DNA from 4 places in the Alteromonas sp. DYW1 genome. Region 3 is predicted to be linked to each of the others. Evidence: predicted binding sites of a transcription regulator. Region 3 holds the regulator's gene; each other region holds the start of a gene.
What was found. The regulator MetJ, encoded in region 3, represses methionine synthesis genes. The targets are predictions, from matches to a motif close to TAGACGTCTAGACGTCTA.

Region 1 (5,294 bases), 1.3 Mb from region 3:
TTACCGTGATTGGCGGTGAAGCCTTGTACAATATTGTGATGGCTGAAACGGCATCCTTGGCGTTTCAGCATTTCGACAATGACTTGGTTGATATGGATCGCCATTGGCATAATTCAGTGTATTGCGGAATGGCGGCTAAAAATACTGCCGGCGTATTGAAAAAACGGGCGACGGATCGTTTTTTTGCAATGGGGATTTTACAAGGTTTAGCGGAGCTCGTAATTGCCAAAAATGCGCCCGCGCAATACCGCCAAATTATCGATGAAAATGAGAACGGTGTGCCGTGGCAAAAGCAACGTAAAGTGCTCGGTTTTGTGTTTGCCCAATGCAGCGGGGCTATTTTGGAACGTTGGAAACTGCCCTTGCCAATCTATTACCCGATAGCGCAAATGCACAATACAGCCCGCGTTGCACAGGATCAGGACGTGGCTATTATGACCTTTGCCGCACAATTGACTGAGTCCCAGAGCCAAAAAGAAAAATATCGTTCCCTTGCATTGTGGGCTGATGATACGCAACCGTCCTTAAATTTAAGTGATGAAGATATTGCCGCAATAACCGAAATGACGAATCGTGATACCGCCCGTGTTGCAAGCACGTTATTGAGTTGAAGGTTTAGCTGAATGAAATTACACCTCATGTTATTGGGTAGCTGTTTGTGTCTGCATGGAACCGCGGTAGCCAGTGCCAATATTATGAAGTCGGTTTATGATCTGGATTTTGATGTAAATTACGAGCTGGATGCAGAGCCGCTATTTGAAATGGATGGTGAGTTAGGATTTATTACTGCTTCAGGCAACACGAATACGTCAAGTATAAAAGGTGCATTGGATGCGACTCATGAAACGGTAAGCTGGAGCAATCAATACCGTGTAGAGTTGTTGTATAAAGAGGCTAAAGTTGACACTGATAATGGTCGTCGTACTGATGTGACGGCTCAGCGTATATATGCAACGGCACAAATGGATTACAAGCTTGATGATCCGGATAATCGTTTATTCGTGTTTGGTGAATATGATAATAATCGATTTAGTGCTTACAAGTACCAGGCCGCTATAGCTGCCGGTTGGGCTCAAAAAGCGATTAACGAAGAGACCTATCAATTTCGCTACAGTATTGGTCCTGGTTATGGTGTGGCGATACAGCATGATGGCGCGGTGGATGAAGAAAAACATGGATTTATTATTCGAGCATCAATTGAGTACAAACAACAATTATCAGATGTTGCTAAGCTACGACAGTTTTTGAGCACAGAAGCTAACGATGCGACAACACGCTCTCGATCTGAGACCTCGATTTCAGCCAAAATAATGGATTCATTGGCCATGAAGCTGTCGTTTATTATGAATTATAATAGTGGCCTGAATGATGCACAGACAAAAAGCTTGGACACAGAGACATCTGTGGCCTTGGTTTATCAATTTTTTTAATCAGTTAAAGTAAGTATACCCAAGTTAATCGCAGTGCCGTTGCGAACGAGGGAGTTACAAATTCAATGAAAGGAAAAGACATGAAAAAGTTAGTTATTGCTGCGACAGTATTAGCGGCGTTCAATGTGACAGCGGCTGAAGACTCTTCGTTTACCATGGATGGAGAGTTTGGCTTCATTTTCACCACGGGTAATACCGAAACAACTTCTGCCAGTGCAGGTCTGAATGCGAAGCAAGAGTTGGAAAAATGGAGCAACGAATATCTGCTCGAAGGCTTATACAAGCAAGATACAGTGACTAATGCATTAGGTGAAGAAGTTGAGCAGACCTCCGCACAAAAGTTTTTCGCGTCGGCACAAGGTAACTATAAATTAGAAAATCCAGATCATCGCATCTTTGCGTTTGCTTCTTATGAAGATGACCGGTTTAGCAACTTTAAATACCAAGCGACTGTCGCGGCCGGTTGGAACCAAAAAGTGTGGGAAGATGACACCAGTAGCTTTGATTATAGTGTCGGTCCGGGTTATTCATTTGCTGAGAGCCAAACCGGCGAAGATCTAGATAGTGTCATTTTACGTGGTGCGTTTAATTACACCTGGCTAATCTCAGAAACGTCTAAGTTTACGCAAACATTCAGTACTGAGATTGGTTCCGATAATACTAAGTCTCGCGCAGAATCTGCATTGACTGCAACCATCAGTGGTGCACTGTCAATGAAACTCTCGTTAAAGCTTGACCACAACAGTGACGTAGCAGACGGTGTTGATAATTTAGATACAGAAACTGCGGTTACCTTGGTGTACAGTTTCTTTTAAGATCATAGTGAAAGGTAGGGACTGATACTCAGTTGGTACCTAGGCAGATAATTCTATGTATAAAAAAGGAGAGCCTTTGCTCTCCTTTTTTTGTTGTACAAGACAGCCCGTCTTCGTCTAGGTATTCTAGTGCAATACGCGGGCTTTGATTGTACCTTCAATCTTTTCCATTTCCGCAAAGGCATCCATTGCACGGTCTGCCTCAACATCAATAACGACATAACCGATGCTATCGTTGGTTTGCAAATACTGGGCAAGAATATTAATCCCTTTGTCAGCAAACGCCTGGTTAATTTGGGTCAGGACTCCTGGGCGGTTGATATGAATATGCAATAGTCGCGAAGTATCGGTATGCGCTGGCAAAGACACTTCAGGGAAATTAACTGCCGAGAGTGTGGACCCATTGTCGCTGTACTTCGCCAGTTTACCCGCGACCTCAATACCAATGTTTTCTTGTGCTTCCTGGGTACTTCCACCGACATGCGGAGTAAGAATGACATTATCAAATTGGCGCAGAGGGGATTCAAACTCTTCATCATTGGACTTAGGTTCAACTGGGAAAACATCAATTGCGGCACCGCTGATGTGTTTACTTTGCAGAGCGTCCACTAATGCGTCGATGTCAATAATTGTGCCGCGGGCTGCATTGATTAGAATGGCCCCAGGCTTCATTTCCGCTAACTCTTTCTTACCAATCATGTTCATCGTTTGCGCGGTTTCTGGCACATGCAAGGTGACTACATCAGACGTATTTAATAGCTTCTTCAGACTTTTCACTTGGCTTGAGTTACCTAATACCAATTTATCTTCGATATCAAAAAACTGCACGCGCATCCCTAGATGTTCTGCAAGAATGCTTAGCTGTGTACCGATATGCCCATAGCCAATGATACCCAGTGTTTTGCCGCGCGCTTCAAATGACCCGACGGCACTCTTCAGCCACTCACCACGATGCGCTTTGGCGTTCTTTTCGGGAATGCCACGCAACAATAATATGATTTGCCCAAGCACCAATTCAGCCACTGAGCGGGTGTTTGAAAACGGTGCATTAAATACCGGAATACCCCGCGCTTGAGTCGCTACAAGGTCAACTTGATTGGTACCAATACAGAAGCAACCAACGGCCACTAATTTATTGGCAGCATCAATGACGCGCTGTGTGAGTTGGGTGCGCGAGCGGATCCCAATAAAATGCACATCTTTAATCTTCTCAATCAATTCTTCTTCAGGAAGCGAAGTTTTTAAACTTTCGATATTGTGATATCCGTTACTCTCAAGCGTTTCGATTGCACTAGGGTGCAAGCCCTCCAATAAGAGGATCTTGATTTTATCTTTAGGCAGCGAAACTTTACTCATGATGCATGGCTCTCGGATTGAAGGTTAATTAAGACATCTAGACGTCCAAAAGAGAATGGAAAATACCAGATGTCTCGGCAAATAAAAAGCACTAATTATGCTATTTCAGAGTTTCAACACCATTTTCGCCGCCGACCAAAACTAGGTCAGCGCCGCGCTGGGCAAACAGACCATTGGTCACGACGCCGACGATATTGTTCAGTTGGTACTCGAGTTCGCTAGGATTCAAAATAGTTAAATTGTGGACATCCAGGATCACGTTACCATTGTCGGTGATCACGTTCTGACGGTATACCGGATCACCACCAAGCTTCACGATTTCCCGCGCAACATACGAACGTGCCATAGGGATCACTTCAACCGGCAATGGAAACTTGCCGAGGATTGGTACCTGTTTAGTATCGTCGATAATACAAATAAACTGCTTGGCCACTGCAGCTACGATCTTCTCGCGAGTCAGTGCTGCCCCACCACCTTTGATCATGTGTTTGTGCTCAGTAATCTCGTCAGCGCCATCCACATATATCGCTAGGTCATCCACGCCATTGAGGTCAAAAACCTCAATGCCTAAGGCCTTTAGCCGAGCTGTGGATGCATCAGAGCTCGACACCGCCCCTTTTAGCTTATGCTTGATCGGTGCCAGTGCATCAATGAAATGATTCACGGTGGAGCCGGTACCGACGCCAATAATACTGTCTTCTTGCACATATGCGACGGCGGCAGTTGCCGCAGCACGTTTTTTATCGTCTTGTGTCATCGTGAACCCTGTTGGAATACATCTACTGTGGAGCACCTAAGTGTAGCTTAAGTTGGTCTTAAATCAGAGCAGGCTGGCGTTATTTTTCGTGCTTTTCTACGGTGCTATTGTTAACTGCACTGAAGGTGTCACGATATAATCAAGTGGAATGTCCCACGGCTCAACCGGCAAGGTCTCAGCCTGCTGGCAATCGTGGGCGATACCAATCAAGGTCGGTCGGTTATTTCTCTCTAGGTCAGCTAAGGTGCGGTCATAAAATCCGCCCCCCATGCCCAAACGATTGCCTTGATGATCAAATGCAACGAGGGGCAAAAGTAATACATCTAGCTGAGCTAGCGGGCGACAATGTGCAGCGTTAAACGTCGGTTCAGCAATGCCATACCGGTTGATACTCATTGGCGTGTTCACAGCATAATCATGAAATAGCAGATGCCCTGAACGGCGTGGATCTAATAGGGGTAATGTAGTGTTAATACCCTGTTGCCAGCATGCATGAATGGTTGGAGTCAGGTCTAACTCACCATCATTGGCAAGGTAAGCTGCAATGGTCCTGGCGGCTGAAAACGCCTTAATTTTGCTGAGTTGAGCCAGCAAACGTTGCCCCGCTTGCGCTTGATGGGACTCGGTTAAAGCGTTACGGGCCGCCCTGAAGTGGCGGCGTAACGCTGGTTTATCTACCTTGTTCAACAATTAGTTGGCGTACGTATCGATGAACAGCTGGGTCAGCCTGGCGTGATCAACACCCGTAGCCACTTTAATTTTCTTGGCTTCTAACCATAACGGGCTTGCTGTGGTGCCCACGGGCGCCACCGCTGTTTGCCCCCGATTTAATGGGTCGGTAGCGACGCGAATATGGCCCTCTGTTAGCTCAAATAAGCTTTCATCAATCAAGTATGCTAGTGGAAACGCATCGTGAAAGAAACACACGCGGTCGTC
Region 2 (5,294 bases), 1.3 Mb from region 3:
GGGTAAGGATGAACGTTCCTTTAACCAGTGATAAAGAATTTCAGTGTTTGCGCCGTCACCGGATTCATTGCCGAGTGACCAAATTACAACTGACGCATGGTTCTTACTGCGCTCGTACATGCTACGTACTCGGTCAATGTATGCCTCTTGCCAATTCGGCAGGTTAACCATATGGGCGTCAGGATCATAAAAGTGGCCTTGATTGGCGGCTCCAATTCCATGGGACTCAATATTAGCCTCGTCGACCACATACAGACCAAATTCGTCAGCCAAGTCATACCAATACGGGTGATTCGGATAGTGAGAGTTCCGCACTGCATTAATATTGAGTTGCTTCATCAGCGCGATGTCCCGGCGCATTGATTCGGCTGTAATAACGTGACCAGTTTGAGGATCATGTTCGTGGCGGTTAACGCCCTTAAATAGCACGGGTTGGCCATTGATCAATATATTCCCGTTCCGTAATTCGCTAGTACGAAAGCCTATGCGTTGCCAAGTATGTTGTATCGCTTGTTGATTGGCATCCAGCAAAACCGTTTTGAGGTTATATAAGTTCGGCGCTTCGGCACTCCAACGGGCAACGTTATTGATTTGGGTTTGGGCGCGAACCGCAGCCGTTTGGTGTGACCATTGGATTGCCGCGGTATGTTGCCAAACAGCCTTTTCACTACTATCGGTAAGGGTATATTGCACCGCAACCGCTGCGGGCTTTTTTGTGTGGGCTTGCAGCGTAGTAGCAATGCTAAGGAGGCCGTCTTGATAATTATTGGTCAAGGTTGCATCCACTTGAATATCTTGCAGCCGTGTTTGTGGGGTTGCGTACAGGTAAACTTCCCGCTCAATACCGCTTAAGCGCCACATGTCCTGTAGCTCTAGAAACGTTCCATCGGACCATTTGATCACTTTCAATGCAAGCGTGTTCTGACCGGCTTGCAAGGCGCTGGTGATATTAAATTCCGCCGCGGTTTTTGAATCCTCAGCGTAGCCTATATATTGGCCATTGACCCACAGATAAAATGCCGATTTTACTGCGCCCAAATGAATGAATACCTGTTGTTCTTGCCAGTCCGAGGGTAGCTCAAATTGTTTACGGTATAGTCCGGTAGGATTGTTGTCGCTAGGCAATTCGCCGGCGACCGGTGCCGCGCTGTGGGCCATGCGCATATTGATGTAATTAGGATAACCCACACCGTGCATTTCCCAATTCCCCGGGACGGGCATTGTTGTCCATTGGCTAGTATCGAAACCGGAACTGATAAAATCTAAATTATCAGCCTCCGGATGCGGAAGTAACTTGAAAGCCCAGTCACCATCCAACAATAGATAGTTGTCATACTCCCAAGGAAACGCAGTGTAGGTGTCAGGTTCCGTAGAGAAGACATGAAAATTTGCGCGCGCGGGCTCCTTATTGACAGCGACGATTTGTGGGTTTTGCCACTCGGCGGCAAACGAAGATGTTGACATGATTACGACTCCGCAGAACAACGCAATTCGTTGTAATTGAGATTGGATGAAAATCATTGGATTAATTTGTCTGTTTTATATGATTTATAAGGTAGGGGAGTTTGAGCGGGCTTGCAATGTGTTTTATCGCAAGCCAGGCGTAGAGCTGTGAGATTGCCTAGCAAGCGGCTGACGCGCAACCGGACATGTTGCATTGCAAACGGTGTGCGCCAGCACATTAACTTTTTGTTTGCAACAGTAGGTCCAATAACTTTCACATCGGTTGGAACCTCGGCTGAGGGGCTCGCATTAGGAACCGTAATCGGATAAGACTTAAAATACATTGGGATGCTAACCCGCGGGATATACCTTGAATTTTCGCGGGTGGTTTATCTATTTATGGGAACTTTATTGTGCCAACGTGCCGGAGAATGCAGCGTCTGCAATCCATTGTGTGTTGAACCTAAGGGTGACTTTGATACAGTAAGTAACAAGGCTCGGTGGCGGCACGTAAGTTTGCAAATGTAGTTATTTTGAAAAACAGTATTGACATCTAGACGTCTATACGTCACATTGCACCCATGAAAACAATTATTAGCACTACCGGCATGATGACAACCACCTTTTTAAGGGCGGACGTTGGCTAGTGCATATAGCTAATTCAACGAAAGCCCGCTTAAAACAAGCGGGTTTTTTTTTGCGGTGAGAACAGGTAAGGAGATTAGGCAATGAAGGTTATGAAGTTTGGTGGGTCATCTCTAGCGGATGCGCAACGCTACTTAAATGTAGTGGAAATTAGCCGTCAAGCTCATGTAACCGAAGGAGCCGCAGTAGTTCTGTCAGCACCCAAAGGGGTGACTAATGCTCTATCGTTACTGTGCGATGAAGCTGCTGAAAGTCGTGATTTTGGTGAACTATTTGCCAAGCTAGAAATGACCTTAAACAGTATTGCCACTGAGTTACATGCCGCCCAACCTAACTTTGACTTAGAGCAAGTGTCTGCCTTTATCAACGAACGTTTGTCGTCACTAGCGGCGCAGTTGGAAGGGGTAAGATTATTAGGTATGGCTCCGCCGGCAGTAACTGCCGGTATCCTAAGTATCGGCGAGTATGTCAGCGTGACTCTGTTTAGCTATCTGCTCAGCGCATCTGGTATTAAAAATCGTGTGATTGATCCTGTGCAATATGTGCTTGCTGAAGGTGACTATTTAGATAGTGTAGCTGATTTGCAGGCAAGTCGGGCGCGCTTTGCAGATGTGCCTACGGATGGCTCAGAATTATTGATCATGCCGGGGTTCGTTGCGGCTAATAGTTGTGGCGAGAAGGTTACTCTTGGCCGCAATGGTTCGGATTATTCCGCGGCTATCTTAGCGGCCTGCATCAATGCGCAATGTTGTGAAATTTGGACCGATGTTGACGGCGTATACAATGCTGACCCGAATCAAGTGGACGGTGCGGTATTGCTGGATAAATTGACTTATCAGGAAGCGATGGAATTGTCCTACTTCGGTGCCAAGGTATTGCACCCGAAGACGATTGGTCCGATTGCTCAGTTTCATATTCCTTGCTGGATAAAAAACACCCTTAATCCTTCGGCTTTAGGCACCTTGATCAGTGCTGAGCCCAGTACTAAATGGACCAGTGTGAAGGGGATTTCTCAGCTTGATGATATGGCCATGTTTAATGTTGCTGGGCCAGGTATGAAAGGGATGGTCGGTATGGCCAGTCGGGTGTTTGAGGTCTTAGCCCATGCGAATATTTCGATTTGTTTAATTACTCAATCTTCAAGTGAGTACAGCATTAGTTTCTGTATCCATGAAAAAGATGCAACCAAAGCCTTGGATGTGCTGGAAGACGCTTTTGCACTGGAGCTATCAAATCAACTGCTTGACCCGATTGAAGTGCGTAGGGGGCTTGCGATAGTTACACTTGTCGGTGATGGAATGCGTCACCAAAAAGGCTTAGCGGCGCGCTTTTTCGCTGCACTCGCACAAGCTCGAGTGAACAATGTTGCGATTGCTCAGGGCTCTTCCGAACGTTCTATTTCGACCGTCATTGAAGGTCGCAAGGGTAAAAAAGCTGTGAAGGTTATTCATCAAAACTTCTTTTCTAATTCACACACCATTGATGTATTTCTGATTGGGTGCGGCACAGTTGGCGGTGCATTGCTTGCCCAAATAGAGCGGCAGCAAGCGCAGCTGTTAGCGCGCAACGTACGCTTGACAGTTTATGGCATTGCCAATAGCCGAAAAATCTTACTTGATCCTTTAGGTATTGATCTCAACAATGGCTGGAAGGACCGCTTAGCAGGGGCTGAGCAAGCCTTCTCAGCGGCAACGATCAGTGATTTTGTGTCCGATAACGCGCTGGTAAACCCTGTCATTGTTGACTGTACGAGCAGTGATTCAGTCGCGGATATGTATTTAGGTCTTTTAGAAAGTGGATTTCACGTCGTGACGCCAAATAAGAAAGCCAATACAAAATCTCTCAAGTACTATCACCAACTGCACGATGTGGCCCAGTTGACGAGTCGCCAATACTTGTATGAAGCGACTGTCGGTGCTGGCTTGCCGGTTATTGATAATTTACAAAAGTTGTTGAGTGCAGGCGATAGCCTAGTACGGTTCGAAGGAATACTTTCCGGTTCTTTATCATACGTGTTTGGAGAATTGGAAGCTGGGAAAACACTTTCAGAAGCAACTAAAATAGCCCGTGAGAAGGGGTATACTGAGCCTGACCCGAGAGATGATTTAAGCGGTATGGACGTGGCGCGTAAATTGTTAATCATGGCGCGCGAAGCGAATATGAAGTTAGAGTTGACGGATATACAAATCGAGTCAGTATTGCCAGCAGAATTTGATGCGTCAGGCTCGGTAGAAACGTTTCTGCTCAATTTGCCAGCGTTAGATGCTGAATTTTCTAAGCGGGTTGAGGCAGCTAAATCAGCCGGTAAGGTATTACGGTATGTGGGTTCGATTAGCGATGGAAAATGCAAAGTTAGTATTGAAGAGGTGCCGTTGGAGCACCCGTTAGCGGCGGTAAAAGATGGTGAAAATGCGTTAGCGATTCATAGTGCCTATTATCAGCCGATTCCCTATGTTATAAGGGGTTATGGAGCAGGCGCTACGGTTACGGCCGCAGGCGTTTTTGCAGATATTTTAAGAACCATGCCATGGAAACAAGATGTCCAGTAGTTATTCTGTGCCGGTAACGGCCTATTCGCCCGCATCAATTGGTAATATTAGCCTTGGTTTTGACATATTGGGGGCGGCAATAGAGCCTATCGACGGTACTCCTTTGGGCGATAGTGTGCGGGTGGAACGTGCAGCGCAAACCCACTTGACGGTGTCAGGTAAGTTTGCTGATCGATTGCCTGGCGCGATGCAAGATAATATTGTCATGCAATGTTATCACTATTATGCAGAGCAACTCGCCAAACAAGGAGAGTCGCTGCCACCGTTGGCATTACATCTAGAAAAACGATTACCCATCGGCAGCGGCTTAGGCAGCAGCGCGGCATCAATTGTTGCGGGATTGTATGCTTTAAACGAGTTTATGGAGCAGAAGTTTTCAGCTGATCAATTGCTCAATATGATGGCCGAATTAGAGGGGCGGATCAGTGGTAGTGTGCACTATGACAACGTGGCCCCGGCATATTTGGGCGGTATTACGCTAATGACCGGAGAGGACACGGCACCTTGTCGGGTTTTACCTAATCTGACGCAATGGTACTGGGTGGTCTGTTACTCTGGTTTATCCGTGTCGACTGCCGCTGCAAGAGAAATTTTACCTGACCAATATCCGCGTGCTGATGTATTGACCTTTGGGCGCCAGGTCGGTGTGTTTATCGA
Region 3 (5,294 bases):
TTAAATGTTCAGTGGCTATTCTTGTCTAAGTCCAAGCATATGGCAAATCGCAAAACTCAATTCACTGCGGTTAAGGGTGTAGAAATGAAAATGCTTTACCCCTTCTTTCGCTAGCACCTTTACCATATCCATCGCAATGTTTGCGCCAAGCAAGTTACGCGTAGTTTGATCCGCTTCATCTAAGCCATCAAAATGTTTATGCAGCCAGGCGGGAACATGAACATTGGTCATCGCTGCAAAGCGCAAAAGGGTTTGATAATTGGTGACGGGCAAAATCCCGGGGACAATATCTAAATCGATCCCCGTTGCGGCAGCGCGGTCACGAAAGCGCAAAAACACCTCGGTATCAAAAAAGAATTGGGTAATGGCTTCGCTTGCACCCGCCTCGTTCTTGCGCTTGAGATTTAATAAGTCAAATTGTGCGTTAGGCGCTTCTGGGTGCTTTTCTGGGTAGGCGGCAACCGAAATATCAAAATTTGCCACTTCTTTCAGAAGCTTGACTAAATCTGACGCGTATAAAGCCGGCTTCCCGCCACCCGGTGGCAGGTCACCGCGTAACGCAACAATGCGTCGAATACCATTGTTCCAATAATCCTGCGCAATACTTTTTAACTCATCTTCACTGGCATCAATACAGGTCAAATGGGGCACTGCAGGCACGCCCGTTTGATGTTGAATTTGTTTGACAATATCGTGGGTCCGGTCACGTTCGCCACTGTTTGCACCATAAGTAACCGACATATAGGCTGGCTTTAGCGGTGTTAGCCGCTCAATTGATTTCCAAAGTGTTTTTTCCATTTGCTCGGTCTTAGGAGGAAAAAATTCAAATGAAACGGCAATGTCATTCAGTTCGGAGAGCGACTGATTGAGTGCATCAATACCTTGTGCGTATGAGACCATAATAGAAAATAACTTTGCAAATAGACGTTTAGACGTCTAAATTAATGGTAATGATAGGGGGAGTCAAGCATTCTTATGTGCTTTATAGCGAATAAGTTATGGTTAATTGACCTTTACGAAATTGCGGTTAGAATTTCCCCGCTAAAACAATAATGAATAAAAGGCTAGCCAATGGCAGAGTGGAATGGCAAATACATTCATCCGTATGCAGAACACGGAAAGAAGAGCGAGCAAGTAAAAAAGGTCACCGTTTCAATACCCATTAACGTATTGAAAGTGTTAACCGATGAGCGCACGCGGCGCCAGATCAATAATCTACGCCACGCGACCAACTCGGAATTGCTGTGCGAAGCCTTTTTGCACGCATTCACCGGCCAGCCGCTACCGAATGATGATGATTTGCGGAAAGACAATCCTCATCGCATTCCTTCTGAAGCCCGTGAAATCATGCGTTCAATGGGTATGGATCCTGATGATATTGATGCCTTGGAAGACAGTGCTGAGGAATAAATGTGGGTTAGCCAGAGACTAACCCACTACTGCCGCTGCTAATTATTTTGCTAAATAATAGGTAATGATTTGGTTCACCACTGAAGCTGCAGCTTCCTCGCAAATATCGCCTCCGCAGTTGACCATTAATGCAATCGTGATGTTTTTTTCGGGCCACAAAACGTTATGTGTTAACCAACCAAACTGGTCGCCACCATGGTGAAATAGTGTGGTATCGCCAGCGGTTTCCTTGAACATACCTAGCCCATAAGCTATGTCACTGTTGGGTAAATAGCCGCCTATGCCATTTAATGTGATCAGGCTTTGCTCATGAGTCATTGCTGACAACAAAGACTTGCCGGGCAGAAAATTGGCATTTTGTAGCGCATATTGCCATTTTGCGAGGTCATCCACGGTGCTAGCTACTGGAGCGTCAGAAACGCCTAAACGGTACAAGTGTGGGCGTAAGTTACCAATCGTTGGCTGCACGGCCAAGTCAAACTCCATGAGGTCACGATAGCCGCTGACAATATCGTCCTGAGTCGTCTCGAGTCCAAGATAGCGAGTTGCATCCATTCCAAGAGGCGCCAGTATCCGTGCGTTGAGTGCATGACTGCTATGTTTTTCGAGTACCGCTGATATCACCATGCCAACCAGTACGTATCCGGTGTTACTGTATTTGAATTGACTTCCTGGGTAGAAATCAGGTTCACGGTCCAAAATGAATGGGAGTAAATCTTCATCTAACCAGATATCGTCAGGGGTAGCTAAAAATGTCGACAGAAACAATGGATGATTCAAGTAGTCGCGCACACCGGCGGTATGATTTAATAGCTGGCGTAACGTGATAATGTCGCTGTACGCCAGATGTTCAGTAATGGTATCGCCCAAATAATGCTTGATGGGGCTATCAAGGTCGAGCCAGCCCTCGTCAACCAGTAAGGTAACTAATGCAGCAACCAGAGTTTTGCCGACACTGCCAATCGGCATTCTCGCATCTAGCGGCATGGGTTCCAGGGTCTCTGTATCAGTTACACCAGCACTTACCCAATGTCTATCAGTAGCAGTATCAACCAGTAGCACCATGCCAGGGACGTTATCTGAAATTGCCGCGTCTAGCAGTGCTTGGTAGTCGAGATCTTGTGCGACAGGCTCTGGTAATGGCTTAGGCTCAGGTTGACTGGTGATAGGGTGAGACGAGGATCCACCGCAGCCGGTTAACATTGAGGCAACCAGCAGACCAACAGTGCAGGTAGATTTCAGTTGAGTAAAAAATTTCATTGTGATTCCTTCGGTTAGATAATTTACCGGTACAGGATATCGTCACGAATCACTCGTGGTTGTATGCGAATGTATCAACGGTACACGTGACTTCCCCTTGGTAACCCGAGTAGTCATAAGTCTTTGTGGGCGGGCGAACAAAAAAGTACTGTCGCTTGATACAAATCGATACAATATGAGGAAACTTGGTACGCAAAATAGCCAACAACTTCCCTACGATTAATGCCTCGAAAAACAACTTGGATAGTTTTATGACCATTTCTAAATTAGTGACAACCGTTGTGGTGCTTCTTGTCGTAGGGGCTAGTAGTTTGTCGCCAGCAGCGTTCGCCGATGACGAAGATTTTTCATTTTATGCGGCTGTTAGCATTGTGGCTGGCGCACAGGAACGTATTCACATCGACCCTGATTTGAGCAGCACGCAATATATGGATGAATTTTGGGGCATTAACTTGGATCTAAGGGCTCAGTACCATGGCTTTTTTATTGAGTTACCCGGCAACAGTCAGGAGACCGAAGATGGTCAATATGCAGGCCCAGCCATTGGCTATAATTTTTATAACTCACGCCATTGGGCTTGGGATGTCTACTTCGCCAACACTGCACAGGAAGTGGAATATCGTCTAAGCGGACCGTTACAGGCATACCATATCAAGCGCGAGAGCGATGAGCGAGTAGGTTTAAGGTTCAGTGGCTATTTTGACCAAATGTTGACTCAGTTAACGCTAATGCCACACAGTTTTAGCGATGGTATTGGTGGACTTGAAGCCACAGCATCAGCACGTTATGACTGGCAGATCCGTAATGTTAACGTGTATATAGCCGGCGGTGTGCGCTATCGCTCGAGTGAAGTCTGGACGCATTTTTATGGCCTAACAGAGGCGGACTCAGAGCAAATTTCTTTGGTCGCAGAAGGCTTCGAGCAGGCGCAACGTATCCGTGATTATTTTGTCCCTTACCAAGCGGGTAGCGGAATGGCATTGAGTGCACGGGTTGGTTTTGAGTATCCGCTCAATCAACGTTGGGTTGTTGGCGGTTTTGTGAATGTTGAACGCTTACCATCGGGTGCTGCAAACAGTCCATTCCGAGGCGGTGACAACGTTAACGTTACATCCTTATTCAGCCTTACCTACGTGTTTTAATGGAGTGCCAAGAATGACTTTATTAAAACAACTTTTACTGCTACTCAGCCTCCTATTTTGCGCCTACACCGAGGAGGTAATGGCACAGGACTCTGGCACGGTAGATCTGCAAATTAAGCCATCTCAATGTGTATCGTTGCGGCAGGGGCAAACCTGTTATGTAGAAGTGGAGTTAGTCTGGCAATCGAATGAGCTAGGCGATTATTGTTTGTATGTACAATCCCAGAAATCCCCTGTCCAATGTTGGACCGGTCGCTCTGCTGGGAACTCCACGTACGAAGCTGCAACAACCAATGATTTACTATTTGTGCTAACACCAGCAAATTCTCGCACCGTGCTGGCGCAAGCTGAATTAAAAACCGCTTGGGTTTACCAGAAGAAGCGCAATGCCGTATCGTGGCGTTTATTCTGAACTTGGAGAAACGATGACGACCTTATCACCCAGTATTCTTTTGGTTGAAGATGACGTTGAACTCGCGCAGTGGACAGCTGACTTTTTAACTAAAAAAGGCCTAAAAGTGCTACACACGGTGTCTGGCAAAGAGGCGATCACCCTAGTTCGGCAGCATATGCCAGAGCTCGTTATACTTGATGGGATGCTGCCTGATTTGGATGGTCTGGACGTGTGTAGAGAAGTACGAGCATTTTACAATGGGCCTATCTTGATGTTAACCGCGCGTGATGAGGAGATTGACGAAGTGATAGGTCTCGAAGTCGGTGCTGATGACTATGTGATAAAGCCAGTAAGAGCGCGAGCACTGCTTGCCAGGATCCGAGGGCTGTTGCGGCGGCATGAAGTTAACAGCGAGGTGTTAGTGACAGAGCCTAGTCGCTTGTCTGTTGCAGGTTTAGTGATTGACAGAAATACGCGCAGAGTCACTCGTGGTGACACGGATTTAGCAATCACCAGCCATGAATTTGATGTCATATGGCACTTGGCGTCTCATGCAGGAGAGATTATTAGCAGAGAAACACTCGTGAAGATCTTGCGAGGTTTTGATTACGACGGATTTGATCGCTCAATTGATTTACGAATTTCGCGTCTGCGCAAGAAACTTGGTGATGATGGTGTTGAGCCAACCATTATAAAAACGGTTTGGGGTAAGGGTTATATGATGGCAAAGCTGAATTAATGCGGCGTATATCACTTTCACTGGTTGGACCGGTTGTGCTCGCATTTATTGGATTAGGCTGGATGTTTGATACCATTTATCAGCACTATTGGGGACCGTCATCTGTTGCCACTCCATCTGAATCGCAGCAGCTTTTTACAGCGCTGGCAAGCACATTAGATAAAGCCCGTTCACCGACTGAATGGTTAGCGCATTGGCCTAGTGGAAGCCAGTTCAAAGTCCGACTCGTGTCACTGCAAGACATAGCACTACCTGTAGAGCTAACGAGCAAACTAGAGGAGGGGGAGGTGTTGGAGTTGGAAACCGCCAGTGGACGCAATGCAATGGTTTACCTTCCCTCCCATTCTAG
Region 4 (5,294 bases), 410 kb from region 3:
ATGTTGAGTAAAAAGGGCCAATTGAATCATGTTACTTACGGGCATTTTTACGTAAACACAATGTATGCAGTAGCGGGCAGCGGAGCGCTAATGGCAATTATGGTTCTGATGGCGCCCATGGCGATAAAATCAGACCTGATCATTTACGCGAGCGACCCCGCAGCAGCAATCACCAGTATCAGGATATTTTGGAGCTTCTTATTGTATTTGAGTCTATTGTCGTTTGTTACTACGCGACACGGGGTTGCTGTTTTACAGGTGCGCCAGGATCGCGAGTCGCTCCGCCGTTGGCATTATATATTGCCACTCGTCATATTGGTGTTGGCGGGCTCAGCTCTGGCTGTCACAGGATTCCTAGCCAATCGCCACTTACACACGATATTTGGACTTTTGGGCTGCGTGTTGGGTTATGGATTGTTGCGCTATTGTTTAAAGACTCAGCTTAAGAAAGGCGAGTGGGTATTGGAGCATATTGGTACTATTATCGGGTCTGCTATCGGCGCTTACACAGCATTTTTAGCTTTCGGGGGGCGCGTCATCTTTGCTGAGTTGGGTCAATGGCAACTGGCGTTTTGGATCGCTCCGGGTGTAATTGGTGGTATTGCAGCTAATATCATCACCAAAAAATATGCCGTTAAGCTCGGTCTGCATCACGCTAAACCTTCAGCGCAATAAGCAACTCAAAAGTACAGGTGTTAAAATGCAACGTTTGCGCTAGCATAGTATTTATCGCGCTGTAAGTCAGCAGAGGTAGAGTTATGCTAGCCGAGCAAATGGTCGATCGCGTTAAACGCCTCAAGCATCGAGGGGTACGTTATCAACGTAATGTATTACAAGTAGGGCGGCTATACATGTTTCGAACCTATGGTCAGGTTGGTTACTGTCTTCGCTTGATGATTGCTCCACTCGTGTTTACTGTCAGTTTGGCAGGCATCGTTTTAATTCTCCGCGATTGGGAGCCGCTGCATTATGTCGCTATTTTTCCGGTGTGTGTATTCGCTGGGTGGCTATTTGAACAATGGATGTATCAGCGCATGGTTAGTCAGGGTGTCGATGTTTATTTAGATGAACCTGACAAGGCATTTTATCAAGAACCGCCCCTGCCGAATCATGCAAAGAATATTCACCGTTGTGGTATTCCTAAGGATTATCCTTTCGATCAGTTTTAATTCAGAGATCAATAAAGCGCTCAATTTTAGAGCGCTTTTTATTGTTTATCTGAATGTAGGTAAAAACAGAGTTGACTATTTTTAAGCCAACCGCTGAGCTGCTGCTTTCAAGGCGTCAGCTTTATCGGTTTTCTCCCATGGGAACTCGTTTCGCCCAAAGTGCCCATACGCCGCTGTTGGTTGATAGATAGGGCGCTCGAGGTCAAGCATTTTGATTAGTCCATACGGGCGCAAATCGAAGTGCTCGCGCACTAATTGGGTTAATGCCTGGTCGGCAATAACGCCGGTCCCAAAGGTATCGATATTAATTGACGTTGGCTCGGCAACTCCGATCGCATATGACACTTGTATTTCACAACGTTTCGCTAAACCAGCAGCAACAATATTCTTAGCTACATAGCGACCTGCATAGGCTGCACTGCGATCGACCTTCGACGGATCTTTACCCGAGAACGCACCACCGCCGTGGCGAGCCATACCACCATAGGTATCAACGATGATCTTACGACCAGTTAAGCCGCAGTCTCCCATAGGCCCCCCGATCACAAAGCGTCCCGTGGGGTTAATATGAAACTGAGTTTCTTTGCTCAGCCATTGCTCTGGTAGTACGGGCTTGATGATGTGTTCCATCACCGCTTCACGCAGGTCGGCTGTTGATACAGAGTCACAGTGCTGAGTTGACAGCACAACAGCATCAATCCCCACCGGACGATCATCTTCATACACAAACGTGACTTGTGATTTCGCATCCGGGCGTAGCCATGGTAATTCACCGGACTTTCGCATCGCCGCTTGACGTTGCACTAAGCGATGCGAGTAAGTGATTGGCGCAGGCATTAAAACGTCAGTCTCGTCGCTCGCATAACCGAACATTAAACCTTGATCACCCGCACCTTGATCCTCTGGACGGGCGCGATCTACACCTTGATTGATATCGGGAGACTGTTTACCGATCGCGTTTAACACTGCGCAAGAATCGGCATCAAAACCCATGTCTGAATGGGTATAACCAATGTTGCGTACGGTCTCACGCGTGAGTTCTTCAATATCAACCCAAGCCGAGGTGGTAACCTCACCGCCGACTAATACCATGCCAGTTTTCACAAAGCTTTCGCAGGCCACGCGGGCGTGGGGGTCTTGTTGTAATATTGCATCGAGCACTGCATCAGAAATTTGATCAGCGATTTTATCCGGATGTCCCTCTGAGACAGATTCCGACGTAAATAAATGTTTTGCCATTGCGGCTCCCTCTAACACAGACATTCAGTCAATGGGTTTAATGGGTATAGTCTAACGTCTCTATTGTAAATTACCAGTCTTTACTTCTAGACGTCTAAAAGTCTATTTGTTAACTTAGCTTGACACTTTCAAGCAATCTGGCACCTGCCGCGGCCTTCACCTCTTAACGAGGCTAAATTTCAATGCGAAAGCCGTTGAACTAAGGTCCTCTCTGAGTGAGAATAGCCGACCTCAAACGGTGACAGTGCAAGCAATCCAGAACGCCCTAGCGCTGGAAAAAGATCAATCAGGAGATGACATGTCTAATACACCCTCTCGTCGTGAACTCGCAAATGCAATTCGAGCGCTCAGCATGGATGCCGTGCAAAAGGCAAAATCAGGCCATCCAGGCGCGCCCATGGGCATGGCCGATATAGCACAAGTGCTGTGGGGTGATGTGTTATCACATAATCCAGCGAATCCAGATTGGGCTAATCGTGATCGCTTTGTGCTGTCGAACGGTCACGGTTCTATGTTGCTGTATTCGCTTCTGCACCTAACCGGCTACGATGTCTCGATTGATGATTTAAAAGCGTTTCGTCAACTCCACAGTAAAACGCCTGGTCACCCCGAATATGGTTATGCCCCTGGTGTAGAAACCACGACCGGCCCGCTTGGGCAAGGGATAACCAATGCGGTAGGGATGGCGATTGCCGAAAAAGCGCTAGCGGCGCAGTTTAATCAACCTGGATATGACATTGTTGACCATTACACTTACGCGTTTTTGGGTGATGGTTGCTTGATGGAAGGCATTTCACATGAAGCCTGTTCATTAGCTGGCACGCTGGGCTTGGGTAAACTCATTGCATTTTGGGATGACAATGGTATTTCAATTGATGGTGAAGTTGAGGGCTGGTTTACCGACGATACTCCAGCGCGCTTCAAGTCATATGGTTGGCAGGTGATCGCTGGTGTTGACGGTCATGACCCTGCGCAAATCGCTGATGCTATTGCTGCGGCGCAGGCCAATCCGCAACAACCCACATTGATCTGTTGTAAAACAGTTATCGGTTTTGGCTCGCCGAATAAGCAAGGTACAGAATCCTGTCATGGTGCGCCGCTCGGCGATGATGAAATTGCGCTAACCCGCGAGGCATTAGGTTGGCCATTTGCGCCATTTGAAATACCAGAAGCAATCTATGCTGGCTGGAGTGCGCTTGAAAAAGGTCAGGTTGCTGAGGCGGAATGGAACGCATTATTTGATGCTTATGCCAAGGCGCACCCTGCTCTTGCTGATGAATTCGCGCGTCGTCAAGTCGGTCAATTACCGGCTGACTGGGCTGAAAAGTCAACGGCGTATATCAATCAACTACAGGCCAATCCAGCGAATGATGCTACCCGTAAATCGTCGCAGAATTGCTTAAATGCATTTGGTCCATTATTACCAGAACTCATGGGTGGGTCTGCCGATCTTGCCGGTTCAAATCTGACGATTTGGCAGGGCAGTCAACCGTTAACCGCGGACGATGCATCCGGCAATTATATATACTATGGTGTGCGTGAGTTTGCCATGTCGGCTATCATGAACGGTCTCGCGTTACACGGCGGCTTTAAGCCTTATGGCGCAACTTTTTTGATGTTTATGGAATACGCACGGAATGCAGTGCGCATGGCAGCGATCATGAAGCAACCCGCGATTTTCGTTTACACCCATGATTCTATTGGTTTGGGCGAAGACGGTCCAACTCACCAGCCTGTGGAGCAATTGGTTGCGTTACGTTCAACCCCGAATCTAGATAACTGGCGTCCATGTGATCAAGTGGAGTCAGCAGTCGCTTGGAAAGCCGCAATTGAACGCACGGATGGGCCTACAACGTTAATTTTCAGCCGCCAAGGAATGCCGCAGCAAGCGCGCACGCCTGAGCAAGTCAATAATATCAGTCGTGGTGGCTATGTATTGAAAGATAGCGCGCAAACGCCGGATATTATTTTGCTTGCTACAGGTTCGGAGGTTCAGTTGGCGGTAGATGCCGCTGAGCAATTAAGCCAGCAAGGTAAAGCGGTTCGCGTGGTTTCTATGCCTTCCACTGATGTGTTTGATCAGCAAGATAAAGCTTATCGTGATAGCGTGTTACCGCCACAGGTAAGTCAACGCGTCGCGGTTGAAGCGTTGAGTAAAGACAGCTGGTATAAATATGTAGGCCTGAATGGGGCGATTATCGGCATGGATACATTTGGTGAATCAGCGCCGGCGGGTGACCTATTCAAGCACTTTAATATTACTGTAGACGCAGTGGTTGCTGCAGCATTGGCGCTTGACGCGTAAGTGAGCAGCGAGGTCCCTCAGGTGCTACGTATTGCCATCAATGGGTTTGGTCGGATTGGGCGGAATGTCCTGCGTGCGTTGTATGAGTCCGGCCGAACGCGTGAAATTGAGGTTGTTGCCATCAATGAACTCGCTGCACCTGAGGGTATTGCACATTTACTCAAATACGATACATCGCACGGGCGTTTTCACTACCCGGTCAGACGCGACAATGGCGATTTGTTAGTCAATGAACAGCGCATCCGCCTATTTCATCAGGCTGATCCAAGTCAGCTGCCTTGGGATGAATTGAATATTGATATTGTTTTGGAATGCTCCGGCGAGTTTAATTCGCGCGAACAGCTAGATTTGCATTTGCAAGCAGGGGCTAAACAAGTCTTATTGTCACAGCCCGGAACACCCGATCTGGATGCTACGATTATTTATGGTATCAATCATCATGAGCTAAAGCGTGAACATCGATTAGTATCGAATGGAAGTTGCACCACCAATTGTATTGTGCCGGTTATTCAAACCTTAGACGCAGCCTTTGGCGTCGAAAGTGGCACGATTACTACCATTCACTCTTCTATGCATGATCA

Region 1: serA (phosphoglycerate dehydrogenase) is a predicted target of MetJ. The motif match lies at 3,632-3,649, and genes of this name have one in related genera.
Region 2: thrA (bifunctional aspartate kinase/homoserine dehydrogenase I) is a predicted target of MetJ. The motif match lies at 1,990-2,007, and genes of this name have one in related genera.
Region 4: metK (methionine adenosyltransferase) is a predicted target of MetJ. The motif match lies at 2,496-2,513, and genes of this name have one in related genera.

The regions. Positions count from the first base shown of each region.
Region 1 is NZ_CM186038.1:831,796-837,089, forward strand. Features, by position in the region: gene AC121Z_RS03780 (HDOD domain-containing protein) at 1-611, shown strand, start outside; gene AC121Z_RS03785 (DUF481 domain-containing protein) at 624-1,430, shown strand; gene AC121Z_RS03790 (DUF481 domain-containing protein) at 1,511-2,245, shown strand; gene serA (phosphoglycerate dehydrogenase) at 2,372-3,601, opposite strand; gene rpiA (ribose-5-phosphate isomerase RpiA) at 3,702-4,358, opposite strand; gene AC121Z_RS03805 (5-formyltetrahydrofolate cyclo-ligase) at 4,455-5,048, opposite strand; gene AC121Z_RS03810 (nucleoside hydrolase) at 5,049-5,294, opposite strand, start outside.
Region 2 is NZ_CM186038.1:752,622-757,915, forward strand. Features, by position in the region: gene lacZ (beta-galactosidase, LacZ type) at 1-1,464, opposite strand, end outside; gene thrA (bifunctional aspartate kinase/homoserine dehydrogenase I) at 2,172-4,637, shown strand; gene thrB (homoserine kinase) at 4,627-5,294, shown strand, end outside.
Region 3 is NZ_CM186038.1:3,328,696-3,333,989, reverse strand. Features, by position in the region: gene metF (methylenetetrahydrofolate reductase) at 16-900, opposite strand; gene metJ (met regulon transcriptional regulator MetJ) at 1,072-1,410, shown strand; gene AC121Z_RS15130 (serine hydrolase domain-containing protein) at 1,453-2,670, opposite strand; gene AC121Z_RS15125 (MipA/OmpV family protein) at 2,922-3,812, shown strand; gene AC121Z_RS15120 (DUF3019 domain-containing protein) at 3,826-4,224, shown strand; gene AC121Z_RS15115 (response regulator) at 4,199-4,945, shown strand; gene AC121Z_RS15110 (HAMP domain-containing sensor histidine kinase) at 4,945-5,294, shown strand, end outside.
Region 4 is NZ_CM186038.1:2,922,505-2,927,798, reverse strand. Features, by position in the region: gene AC121Z_RS13140 (hypothetical protein) at 1-675, shown strand, start outside; gene AC121Z_RS13135 (hypothetical protein) at 759-1,169, shown strand; gene metK (methionine adenosyltransferase) at 1,251-2,408, opposite strand; gene tkt (transketolase) at 2,707-4,713, shown strand; gene epd (erythrose-4-phosphate dehydrogenase) at 4,735-5,294, shown strand, end outside.